DNA from 2 places in the Mediterraneibacter flintii genome. Region 1 is predicted to be linked to the other one. Evidence: riboswitches for the same ligand, from Rfam matches in the RefSeq annotation. Region 1 holds a riboswitch; the other holds the start of a gene.
The links. Region 1 has a riboswitch for thiamine pyrophosphate ahead of thiM (hydroxyethylthiazole kinase). Riboswitches for the same ligand answer to the same signal wherever they lie in the genome.
Positions count from the first base shown of each region.

Region 2: linked by a shared signal. The riboswitch ahead of ACZ5C4_RS02700 (energy-coupled thiamine transporter ThiT) and the one ahead of thiM (hydroxyethylthiazole kinase) in region 1 are both predicted to bind thiamine pyrophosphate.

Region 1 covers NZ_AP031405.1:1,279,954-1,285,585, forward strand. Annotated here, with positions in the region: gene ACZ5C4_RS06095 (ATP-binding cassette domain-containing protein) at 1-372, shown strand, start outside; gene ACZ5C4_RS06100 (SufB/SufD family protein) at 362-1,282, shown strand; gene ACZ5C4_RS06105 (YbaK/EbsC family protein) at 1,341-1,808, opposite strand; gene thiW (energy coupling factor transporter S component ThiW) at 2,079-2,591, shown strand; TPP riboswitch at 2,589-2,700, shown strand; gene thiM (hydroxyethylthiazole kinase) at 2,765-3,586, shown strand; gene thiE (thiamine phosphate synthase) at 3,573-4,241, shown strand; gene ACZ5C4_RS06125 (HAD family hydrolase) at 4,247-4,903, shown strand; gene thiD (bifunctional hydroxymethylpyrimidine kinase/phosphomethylpyrimidine kinase) at 4,957-5,632, shown strand, end outside.
Region 2 covers NZ_AP031405.1:573,256-578,887, forward strand. Annotated here, with positions in the region: gene ACZ5C4_RS02685 (EFR1 family ferrodoxin) at 120-884, shown strand; gene ACZ5C4_RS02690 (carbohydrate kinase family protein) at 911-1,873, opposite strand; gene ACZ5C4_RS02695 (hypothetical protein) at 2,197-2,439, shown strand; TPP riboswitch at 2,493-2,598, shown strand; gene ACZ5C4_RS02700 (energy-coupled thiamine transporter ThiT) at 2,640-3,305, shown strand; gene ACZ5C4_RS02705 (LacI family DNA-binding transcriptional regulator) at 3,504-4,520, shown strand; gene ACZ5C4_RS02710 (ABC transporter substrate-binding protein) at 4,763-5,632, shown strand, end outside.

The sequences.
Region 1 (5,632 bases):
AGGGAATATATCGACAGAGAGGCAGATGCAACATTATCCGGCGGAGAAATGAAGCGGATTGAGATTGCGACGGTTTTGGCGAAACGACATGCACTTTGTATTTTTGATGAACCAGAAGCCGGAATCGACTTGTGGAGTTTTTCTATGCTGATTAAACGGTTTGAACAGATTCACAAAGAGAAGAAGGAAAGTTTGATTTTGATTTCGCATCAAGAGCGAATTATTCAGATGGCAGATAGAATTATGGTTATTTCCGAAGGAAAGTTAGAATCCATCGGTGCAGCAGAAGAAATTATGCCGAGCTTATTTGGAAAAGAGTTAGATTCCTGTGAATGCCGCAGACAAAAAGGAGGGGATCTCTATGGAGCTTAATAAAGTGACGCAGGATGTATTAAATGTAATAGATTCCTATGGATTTAAGCAGGAGGGAGCATATAATTTAAGATTGAACGGTATGGCTGTGTGTCATGGAGACAGCAGACATATCCAGATAGTAAAAAAAGCGGATAAGGCGGGAATTGACATTCATATCAGTGGGGAAGCAAAAGACGAGCAGGTGCATATACCTGTCGTGATGTCCAAAGAAGGGATTGACGTTGTATATAACGATTTTTATATTGAAGATGGAGCAGACGTCACAATCGTTGCCGGCTGTGGAATTCATGGAGAAGGATGCAGTGAGACAAGACATGACGGTATTCATACGTTCCATGTAGGAAAAAATGCCAATGTAAAATATGTAGAAAATCATTATGCGCAAGGCAATGGAACTGGAAAAAAAGTGCTGAATCCAGTTACAAAGATATATGTGGGAGAAAATTCAGTCTTTACGCTTGAGACATCCCAAATTAAAGGGGTAGATTCTACAGAAAGGGAAAATTATATTGAACTGGCAGAAAACGCAAAGCTTTTTGTGACAGAAAAGCTGATGACGCATGAAGATCAGACAGCAGTTTCGAATATGGATGTGTATCTAAATGGAGAAAACAGTTCTGCGCGGATTGTGTCACGTTCTGTAGCAAAGGGGACTTCCAGGCAGGTATTTCATCCAAAAGCAATAGGAAATAACCTTTGTCATGCACATATTCAGTGCGACTCCATTATTATGGATGAGGCTGAAATCAGCTCTATTCCAGAAATTAATGCAAGACATATAGATGCGCAGATTATACATGAAGCAGCAATAGGAAGAATTAATGATGAACAGCTTACAAAGCTGCGGACATTCGGGCTTAATGCAGAAGAAGCAGAGGCAGTAATTATAGAGAATTTCCTGAAATAAAAGAGAAGAATTCAATACAGTAGATATGTAAATAAAAAAGTGGGGGGTTCCCACTTTTTTATTTACATACATCAATCCATTCTTTTGTATTGGCATATTTTTCTAGTTCACCACAGGTTAATTCTACGGCCGAATTTGAACTGCCGGCAGCAGGAAATACAGTGGTAAAACGCTTTAAAGATATATCTAAATAAGTAACTGCTGTATCCGGATTTCCAAAGGGACAAACTCCCCCGATTGCATGCCCTGTATAAGCTTCTACATCATCAGCAGATAACATTTTTGCCTTCATTCCAAAGAAATGTTTGAATTTACTATTATCTATTTTCATGTCTCCTGCTGTTACGATTAGGATGGCCGCGTCCCGTTCTTTTGTGTAAAAAGAAAGGGTTTTAGCGATACGGGCAGGTTCTACTCCGGCGGCCTGGGCTGCCAGTTCAACGGTTGCACTGGAAACGGGAAACTCTATTATTTCTTTATTTATATTATTGTTTTTAAAATAATTTTTAACGATTTGTACGGACATAGTAAACTCCTTTATTGAATTACAAAATCATGGTGAAAAGACAGATTTGATTTTACTGCCGTTTTTTATTATAACAGAATCGTCTTTACAGTAAAAGTAGATTGTGATAAGATATTTCCGGATATCCGACAAAAGTTTTCCTGGGCGGGGAGCGCCGTCTGGGTTTTTACTGTACTTTACGTACGAGGTACGAAAATAACCTGCGAGGGAATCCGTGTTCCGGAGTGAGAGGATACCAGTGAGTATCGACCGTTATTTCAGGAGGTTAATATGAAAAACAATCACGTGAAAAAACTTGCTTTGGCAGGTATTCTTGTAGCTGTCGGTATTGTATGTTCGCCATTATCTATTCCGGTCGGCGCCTCAAAGTGTGCTCCGATTCAGCATTTTATTAATATATTAAGTGGCGTGTTTTTGGGGCCGGGGTACGCAGTAGGAATGGCATTTGTGACAAGTCTTTTGCGAAATTTGATGGGAACGGGGACACTGCTTGCATTTCCAGGGTCTATGTGTGGGGCATTTCTATGCGGCATATTGTACAAATATGGAAAACATCTTCCATATGCATATGCGGGAGAGCTGTTTGGAACATCTGTTATCGGAGGACTTTTGAGCTATCCGGTCGCTGTACTTTTGATGGGAAGTAAAAGCGCAGTGTTTGGCTTTGTAGTTCCATTTTTCATCTCTAGTTTTGGTGGTACTATTTTGGCAGTAGTGCTTGTCACTGCAATGAAAAAAATGAAAATACTAGATGTGTATCTGGGAAACTTGAAGTATCAATAAAAATAATAGGGGAGCTTGCGTGCGAAGCAGGCTGAGAGTAGGCTGAAGCGCCTAGACCCGTAACCTGATTTGGATAATGCCAACGTAGGGAGAATATAAACGCATTTGTAGCGGGTATACCTCATTGGTATACCTGCTTTTTACTATTTATGAAATATAGGAGGAGTTGACGTATGATAAAACAATGCATGTTACAAGTCAAAAAGACAGCACCGCTGATCCACAATATTACAAATTATGTTACGGTCAATGATGTGGCAAATATTCTTTTGGCATGCGGGGGAAGTCCGATTATGTCGGATGAAGCGGAGGATGTAGAAGACATTACTTCTATTTGCTCTGGTTTGAACATCAATATTGGCACCTTGCATAAGACCAGTATAGAGGGGATGTTTAAAGCGGGAAAGAAGGCCAACGAATTAGGACATCCGGTTTTGCTCGATCCAGTTGGGGCAGGAGCAAGCACCTTGCGCACGAATACAGCGCTGGAATTAATGAGAAAAATCAACCTGACGGCCATTCGGGGAAATATATCGGAAATAAAGACATTGGCATATGGGAAGGGGACTACAAAAGGCGTAGATGCGGATGTCGCCGATACAGTAACAGAGGAAAATTTAAAGACTGCAATCGACTTTGTAAAGGAATTTGCGAAGGAAAGCGGTTCTATTATTGCGGTGACAGGAGCGATTGATCTGGTTTCAGATGGTGACACATGCTATGTGATTCGGAACGGACGTCCGGAGATGGGAAAGATTACAGGCACCGGCTGCCAGTTATCCGGCATGATGGCAGCATATTTGGCAGCAAATCCAGAAGAACGTCTGGCGGCAGCGGCGGCATCTGTCTGTGTGATGGGGCTTGCGGGAGAAATTGGCTGGAAATATATGCAGAGAGGGGACGGAAACTCGGCATACCGCAGTCGGATTATTGACGCAGTCTATAATATGACAGAGGATGAATTAGAAAGAGGTGCAAAATATGAGGTGTTCTAAAGAAAGCCTGTTGCTCTACGCGGTAACAGACAGAAGATGGCTGGCAGGAAAAACGTTGTATGAACAGGTGGAAGAGGCGTTGAAAGGAGGCGCCACCTTCATACAGCTCAGAGAAAAAAATTTGGAGAAGAAAGAATTTCTAAAGGAAGCAAGGGAGATAAAAGCACTCTGTGAAAAATATAAGACACCATTCGTGATTAATGATGATGTAGAGATAGCAAAGGCTATAGATGCAGATGGCGTGCATGTAGGGCAAAGTGATATGGAAGCAAAGGATGTACGTGTCACATTGGGAAAGGAAAAAATAATTGGAGTTTCGGTACAGACAGTAGAACAAGCTCTGGAAGCTCAGAGACACGGTGTAGATTATCTGGGGGTCGGATCGGTATTTGCAACGGGAACAAAGGAGGACGCAAAAGAGGTAAGCCATGAGACTTTGAAGGAAATTTGCGAAGCAGTAGATATCCCTGTCATTGCCATCGGCGGAATTAACGAAAGGAATGTGATGAAGCTGGAAGGAAGCGGGATCTGCGGAATAGCAGTTATCAGCGCTATTTTTGCACAGCCAGATATAAAGGAAGCGGCAAGGCGGCTGCATAGACTTGCCGAAGAAATGATAGACAGAATGTCAGGGAAAAAGAAAGGGACAATATAAGCAAAATGATAAAAGGCGTCATATTTGATGTAGATGGGACTCTTTTGAATTCCATGCCAATTTGGGAGAACTTAGGTGAATTATATTTGAAAGGCTTAGGAATTACGGCAGAGAAAGGCTTAGGAAATATTCTGTTCGAGATGAGCATGGAGGAAGGGGCGGCATATTTGATTGATGTATATGGGCTCACTCTTACAGTGCCGCAGGTAGTGCAGGGACTTAGCGAACAGGTAGCAAAGTTTTATAGAGAGAAAGTTCCCTTAAAAGAGGGGGTAAGGCAGTATCTGAATGAATTTAGAGCACGGAATATTCCTATGTCAATCGCAACGGCCGGAGACAGGAAGAATACAGAAGCAGCGTTGAAACGGTTAAAGGTGTATTCTTATTTTCAGGGGATTTTTACTTGTTCTGAAGTAGGCAGTGGAAAGTCACATCCAGATATTTATCTGGCAGCGGCGCTTCAGATGGATACAGAACCTAAAAATACATGGGTGTTTGAGGACGCGTATCATGCTGTGTTGACGGCAAAAAAAGCCGGATTTAGGACAGCAGCTGTGTATGACAAAGCGAATGACAAGCAGCTTGCGAGGATTTGGAATACAGCAGATATTTATCTGCCAGAATTTTCGGATTTTGAGCTGTTTTATAAAAGAGCATCTTAAGATAGAGAAGCAGAGAGCAGAAATTGACACTGACACTATGAAAGGAGACAAACATGAAAACAGCATTGACAATTGCTGGCAGTGATTCCAGCGGAGGCGCCGGCATCCAGGCAGACATTAAGACAATGACGGTAAACGGTGTATTTGCTATGAGTGCAGTGACAGCCTTAACTGCACAGAATACAACCGGTGTAGCAGGGATTATGGAAGTGACACCTGCATTTTTGAAGGAGCAGTTAGACAGTATATTTACAGATATTCGTCCGGATGCGGTAAAAATCGGGATGGTATCCTCCGCCGGATTGATACAGGCGATAGCAGAAAAATTAAAAGAGTACCATGCCAAGCAGATTGTCGTAGATCCGGTAATGGTAGCGACCAGCGGAGCAAAATTAATCAATGATGATGCGGTTTCGGTATTGAAGGAGAAATTACTTCCTCTGTCGGATATAGTAACTCCCAATATTCCAGAGGCGGAGGTGCTTTCAGGAATAGAGATAAAAACGGAAGAAGATATGACAGCAGCAGCGGAGATAATTGGCAAGCTCTATCACTGTGCTGTATTGTTAAAAGGCGGACACCAGTTAAATGACGCCAATGATCTGTTGTATTCCCAAGGAGTCTGCCGGTGGTTTTACGGAAAACGTATCCATAATCCAAATACACACGGTACAGGATGTACGTTATCCAGTGCGATTGCTTCGAATCTGGCAAAAGGGTTTTCTATGA
Region 2 (5,632 bases), 710 kb from region 1:
TAGGCTATTATGTATAGGGATACATGAAATTATAAAGAATAAGAAATATATGATATAATAATACAAATGTATGGCATCCTGTATGACTGCGAAAAAAATATAAAAAGAAGGTGAATAAAATGATATTTTATTTTTCAGGAACGGGAAATAGCGCTTATATTGCAGAACGAATTTCCCAGGCGTTAGATGAAAGAATCTGCTCATTAAACCAGGAGATTAAGAACCATCGACTTTTTAAAGGAAAGACACCCGAACGGCTGATTTTTGTATTGCCAACCTATTCTTGGAGGATACCGAAGGTTGTGGAGGAGTGGATTTTAAAATCCAGATTTTATGGTACACCAGAAGCATATTTTGTGATGAACTGCGGAGGAGAAATTGGAAATGCGGCAAAGTATATAAGAAAGCTCTGCCGTAAAAAAGAGTTTCTTTACCGAGGATGTGCGGAGATTGTTATGCCAGAAAATTATATTGCCATGTTTTCTGCACCTGATGAGATGGAAGCAAAAGAGATTATTGCGAAAGCAGACCCCAAGATTGATGCAGTGATAGAACAGATTGCAGAGGGGAAAACGCTGGAGAAGGAAAAAGAAGGGTTCATGGGCGCAGTTTTAAGCGGACCGATTAACATTCTATTTTATCCAGCAGTAGTACATGCAAAAAAATTTTGGGCAGACGACCAGTGTATTGGATGCAGAAAATGTGCAGATGCCTGCCCGTTGAATAACATTACAATGGAGGAGAGAAAACCTAAGTGGCACAACAAGTGTACACATTGTATGGCATGTATTACAGTCTGTCCCACAAAGGCAATTGAATACGGAAAGAAAAGCGCGGGTAAACCGAGATACCGCTGCCCATACGGACAGATGAGAGAGATATGAGCTGGCAGTGAGTGTTTAGTTGAGAATTATACCGGACAGTATCCTGTATCAGAAAGAAATTTTTCCGCCTGTGCTCTGCTTTGCACACCAGAAGTAGCTCCGACAGACTGGACACAGATGGCAGCGCAGGCAGAGGCAAAAGACAAGGCATTTTTAAATGAACTGCCGCGCAGGAGAGCAGAAAGAAAACCTGCGGCAAAATTATCGCCGGCTCCAGTACTGTCTATTGCGTTTACTCTGAATGCAGGCATGGAAAGACTTATCTTATGATTTTTAGCAAAGCATCCATTCTGTCCGGTTTTGATGATGACATTTTTAACCCCATAGTTTAAAAAGACTTCTGCCATATCAGCGTAGTCTTTTTTCTTTGTATAAAATCTGGCCTCTTCTTCATTGGGGAAGATATAGTCAATATAAGACAAGGCTTCCTTGATGTCTTCAAGTGTGACGGGTGTTTGAAGCGGAAGTTTGGTATCCGCTGTTACAATGGCTCCGGAAGCTTTTGCATCACGGCAGATTTTAGTAATGATTTCTGGGCATGTTAAGGGTGGTCTGAAAAGACTGGCAAGAGAGACTATCTGTACCTTTTTAAACAGAGAATGGGAAATCTGTAAGAAATCGTTCAGACAGAAAAAGGCATTGATCGATTTTCGATTTCCATCAGCGTCTACGAGTAGAGGGGCAATAGGAGTGTGTACCGCGTTATTACGGATGATATTGGTTGTACATATTCCGCTGTCAGTAAGGAGGTTGGTTAATATATCTCTGGCAAGATCGTTTCCGAGGACACAGACAGTCTGTACGCTGTGACCCAGACGGGATAAAACAACGGACTCATTGAATGCATCTCCGCCAGGGGACAAAGTGACAGAATCAGCAGTCTGCACACGTTCTTTATAAGAAGCACTGTTCCATCCTTTTATGATACAGTCCATAAGAACCTGACCAATACAAAGGACTTCTGGTGTTGTGTGAGTATGTATATTCATTTTCGCAGCCTCCTCATGCTCTAAAAATAAAAGGTATGTCGGCCGTCTTCATCAGAGAAATACAGATAAAAACGGCTGGATGCTAAAATTATATCATATCCATATATATTTGTCATAGAAGGATAGACAGACTTTTTAGGCGAGAAATCGATTTACATGCATAAGAAAAAATAATAAGGAGTCGAGTAGAGCCTAAGAATATACGTTGACAGTCTATGAAAGCAGTGCTACTCTAATAATATGAAGTTAGCGATTGCTAACCAATCTGATATATATCAGTATTCTAAAGCTGGAAGTTCATAAAAGGAAAGAAGGTCTGTACAATGGGAAGATATTACCGATTGTCAAAGAAAATTACAGAAGAGACGGCAGAAGAAATATTAAGGGAGATACGGGAAATTGAAGGGGCTGGAGAGATTACATTTGTAATGGACAATACTTGCCTGTTTGTAGATGTAGACAGAGAAAAGTATCCGCAGATTATGGGAAGAGCAGTGAATATATGCAGCAGAGTAGGAAAAGGGTGTGAGTTGTCCTTCGCTGGTTTCGGGCAGGAAAATAAATAGTGTTGCTTGACATTTACCGTATTTATGTTTATGATAAAAATCAAATACATAGGAATGATAACAAGGGGAGCTTGTGCTACAGGCTGAGAGGAAGTTTATAACTTCGACCCATAACCTGATTTGGATAATGCCAACGTAGGGATTTACGGTATGTGGGATTGTGCCCTCCTTGTTTTCAAAAAATAACAAGGAGGGTTTTTATGTTTGATCTATTAGTGAATGGGGAAGGCAGTCTGACGGCAGCAGGTTATGCGGTGAGTATTGTCGCTGGAATCCTTCTATTTATAGCAGCGTCTTTCTTTGCAGGAAAAACCTCGGAGAAAAAGAAGATGACAGCAAAACAGCTTGTATTTTGCGGTATGGCGATTGCATTAGCGTTTCTGACATCTTATTTAAAAGTATTTGAAATGCCCTGGGGAGGCAGTGTGACCCTGTGTAGTATGCTGTTCATTGTCTTGGTAGGAAACTGGTATGGGCCGAAGACTGGAATTTTGGTGGGCTTTGCATACGGACTTTTGCAGTTTTTGCAGGAACCTTATGTGTTGTCCTTTTTTCAGGTATGCTGCGATTATATTCTTGCCTTTGCAGCATTGGGGACAGCAGGATTCTTTGCAAAAAGCAGATACGGGCTAGTCAAAGGTTATATTGTCGCTGTGATTGCGCGAGGGGCTTTTCATGCACTGGGAGGATACCTGTACTGGATGAGTTATATGCCGGATAATTTTCCGCAATCTTTAAAGAGTATTTATCCAATTGCATATAATTACAGCTACATTCTTGCAGAAGGGGCGATTACGCTGGTGATTATTTCTATTCCTGCTGTGGCAAAAGGACTGAACCGGATTCGACAGATGGCCTTAGAATAAAAGTGAGTGCCGGGGCAGAGGAATGATGAAATCCATAGAAGTGTTTATTGTAAATCTGTACAATAAATGATATGTAAAATTATAAGTTATCCACAAAAAAAGCCAGGATGGGAAAAAGACATTGACGTAGTCAAGATACAGTGCTATTATATAGGCAAATAGGAAAACGATTTCCTGCTTTGTAAAAGGAGAACTTATATGGCGGTTACGATTGCAGATATTGCGAAGGAAGCAGGAGTTTCCATTTCTACTGTTTCCAGGGTGATAAATAACACAAAGCCAGTGAGTCCGGAATTAAAAGAAAGAGTATACCGGATTATAGAAAAAAATCATTTTACACCAAACGCATTGGCGCAGGGATTAATTACAAAAAAGACAAATATCGTAGGCGTTATAGTACCAGATATTTCCAATGCGGTTTTCGGAGCTCTGACAAAGGGGATCAATAGTGTATGTTCCAACAAAGGGTATACGATTATGGTATGTGAATCGGGGGGAGAGCTTGAACGGGAATTAAATCTTTTGAACATTCTTGAGGACAGGCAGATTGACGGCGTTCTTTTCGCGGGAGTGGACGTTAATCAGGAATTGGTCGATGCTATGCAGAGAAAGGATTATCCGGTTGTCCTTGTGACGCAGGAATGCTCCGTAAAAGAAAATATAATTGATACAGTGACACATGATAATGTACAGGCACTTTATGATGTTGTGATGTTCCTGCATGAAAACGGGCATGAGAGAATTGCATATTTAGGAGGTCCAGAGTATGATTTTTCTTCTGGACAGAAGCGGCTGAAAGGGTATAAGGAAGCACTCAGTGCACTGAAGATTTCCGTCCCGTATTCATATATTGAACAGGTACAGTTTTCTTTTCAGGGGGGATATGAAGGTATGAAGCGCATCTATGAAGAGAATAGTATTCTTCCTACAGCCGTGGTAACGGGAAGTGATTTGATTGCAATCGGGGCAGTACAGTTTTTGAATGGCCAAGGAATAGGCGTTCCAGAAGAAATATCTGTAATCGGATTTGATGATTTAGATTTTGCTACTTATTTCAGGCCGGAGTTGTCTACTGTTAGGATTCCTTATTTTGAGGAAGGGGAGATTGCGGCGAAGGAATTGTTGAAATATATGACGGGGAGTAAAACAAAAGCCTCTACACATTATGTACCTCACAAGATTATTCGGAGAGGTACTGTAAAAGTATTAAAATAAAGAAGGTCAAGAGCTGAAGTTGGTTTCAGCTCTTTCAAAATAGTTGATAGGAAAACGCTTTCCTAATAGATAAAAAGAAAATGATAGTTCAATAATTTGAGAAAAGGATGAGAATTAAAAAGGAATATTCTTAAAAGAAAGAATATTCAGTTTTTTGTCAAAAAAGGAAAACGCTTTCCAATGCCAGAAGATTCTCCCAAAAAGGGGAATTATATAAAATAATAAATTTAAAAGGAGGAAACATGATGAAAAAGAGAATGAAACAAATTGCAGCGTGTATGATAGCGGCCACGATGGTTGCTGGATTGGCAGGATGCGGCGGGAACAAAGACGGAAACAGCGGTTCCGGTGGAGGCTCTGGAGACAAGATTACCCTGCACTTTTCTTTTGACCAGGGTGTGGGAGAACCTACGCAGCAGATTGTGGACAAGTTTAATGAAAGTCAGGATAAGATACAGGTTGAGACGGTTCTACTTCCACAGGATGCAAACCAGGTTCACGATGACTTCGTGAATAAACTGGCTTCCGGAGACACGAGCGTAGATATTATGGGACTTGATGTCGTATATGTTTCAGAATTTGCTTCTGCCGGATGGCTGATGGATCTAACAGACAAGGTCGATACAAGCGCAATGCTGGAAGGACCGGTAGCGGGTGCAACTTATGACGGAAAACTGGTGGCAGCACCGTGGTTTACAAACTCCAGTGTTCTGTTCTACCGGACAGATGTATTGGAAGCACTTGGAGCAGAGGTTCCCACTACATGGGAAGGCTGGATGGAGCTGGCCGACAAGGCAGTTGGTACAAATGGAATCGAATATGGCGCTGACTTCCAGGCAGCACAGGCTGAAGCACTTGTAACAAACTGGGTAGAATATGTATGGGGTAATGGCGGAGATATACTAGATGAAGACGGAAAGCCGGTCGTAAATTCTGAAAATAATATCGAAGCGACCAATATTATGAAAACACTGGTAGACGAGTATGCGCCAGAGGGTGTCACCACCTATACGGAGACAGAAAGTGAGCAGGTATTTAAAGAGGGTAAGTGTTTGTTTATCCGTGATTGGTCAGGATTCTGGTCAAGTGGACAGGACGAAGGCTCTAAGGTG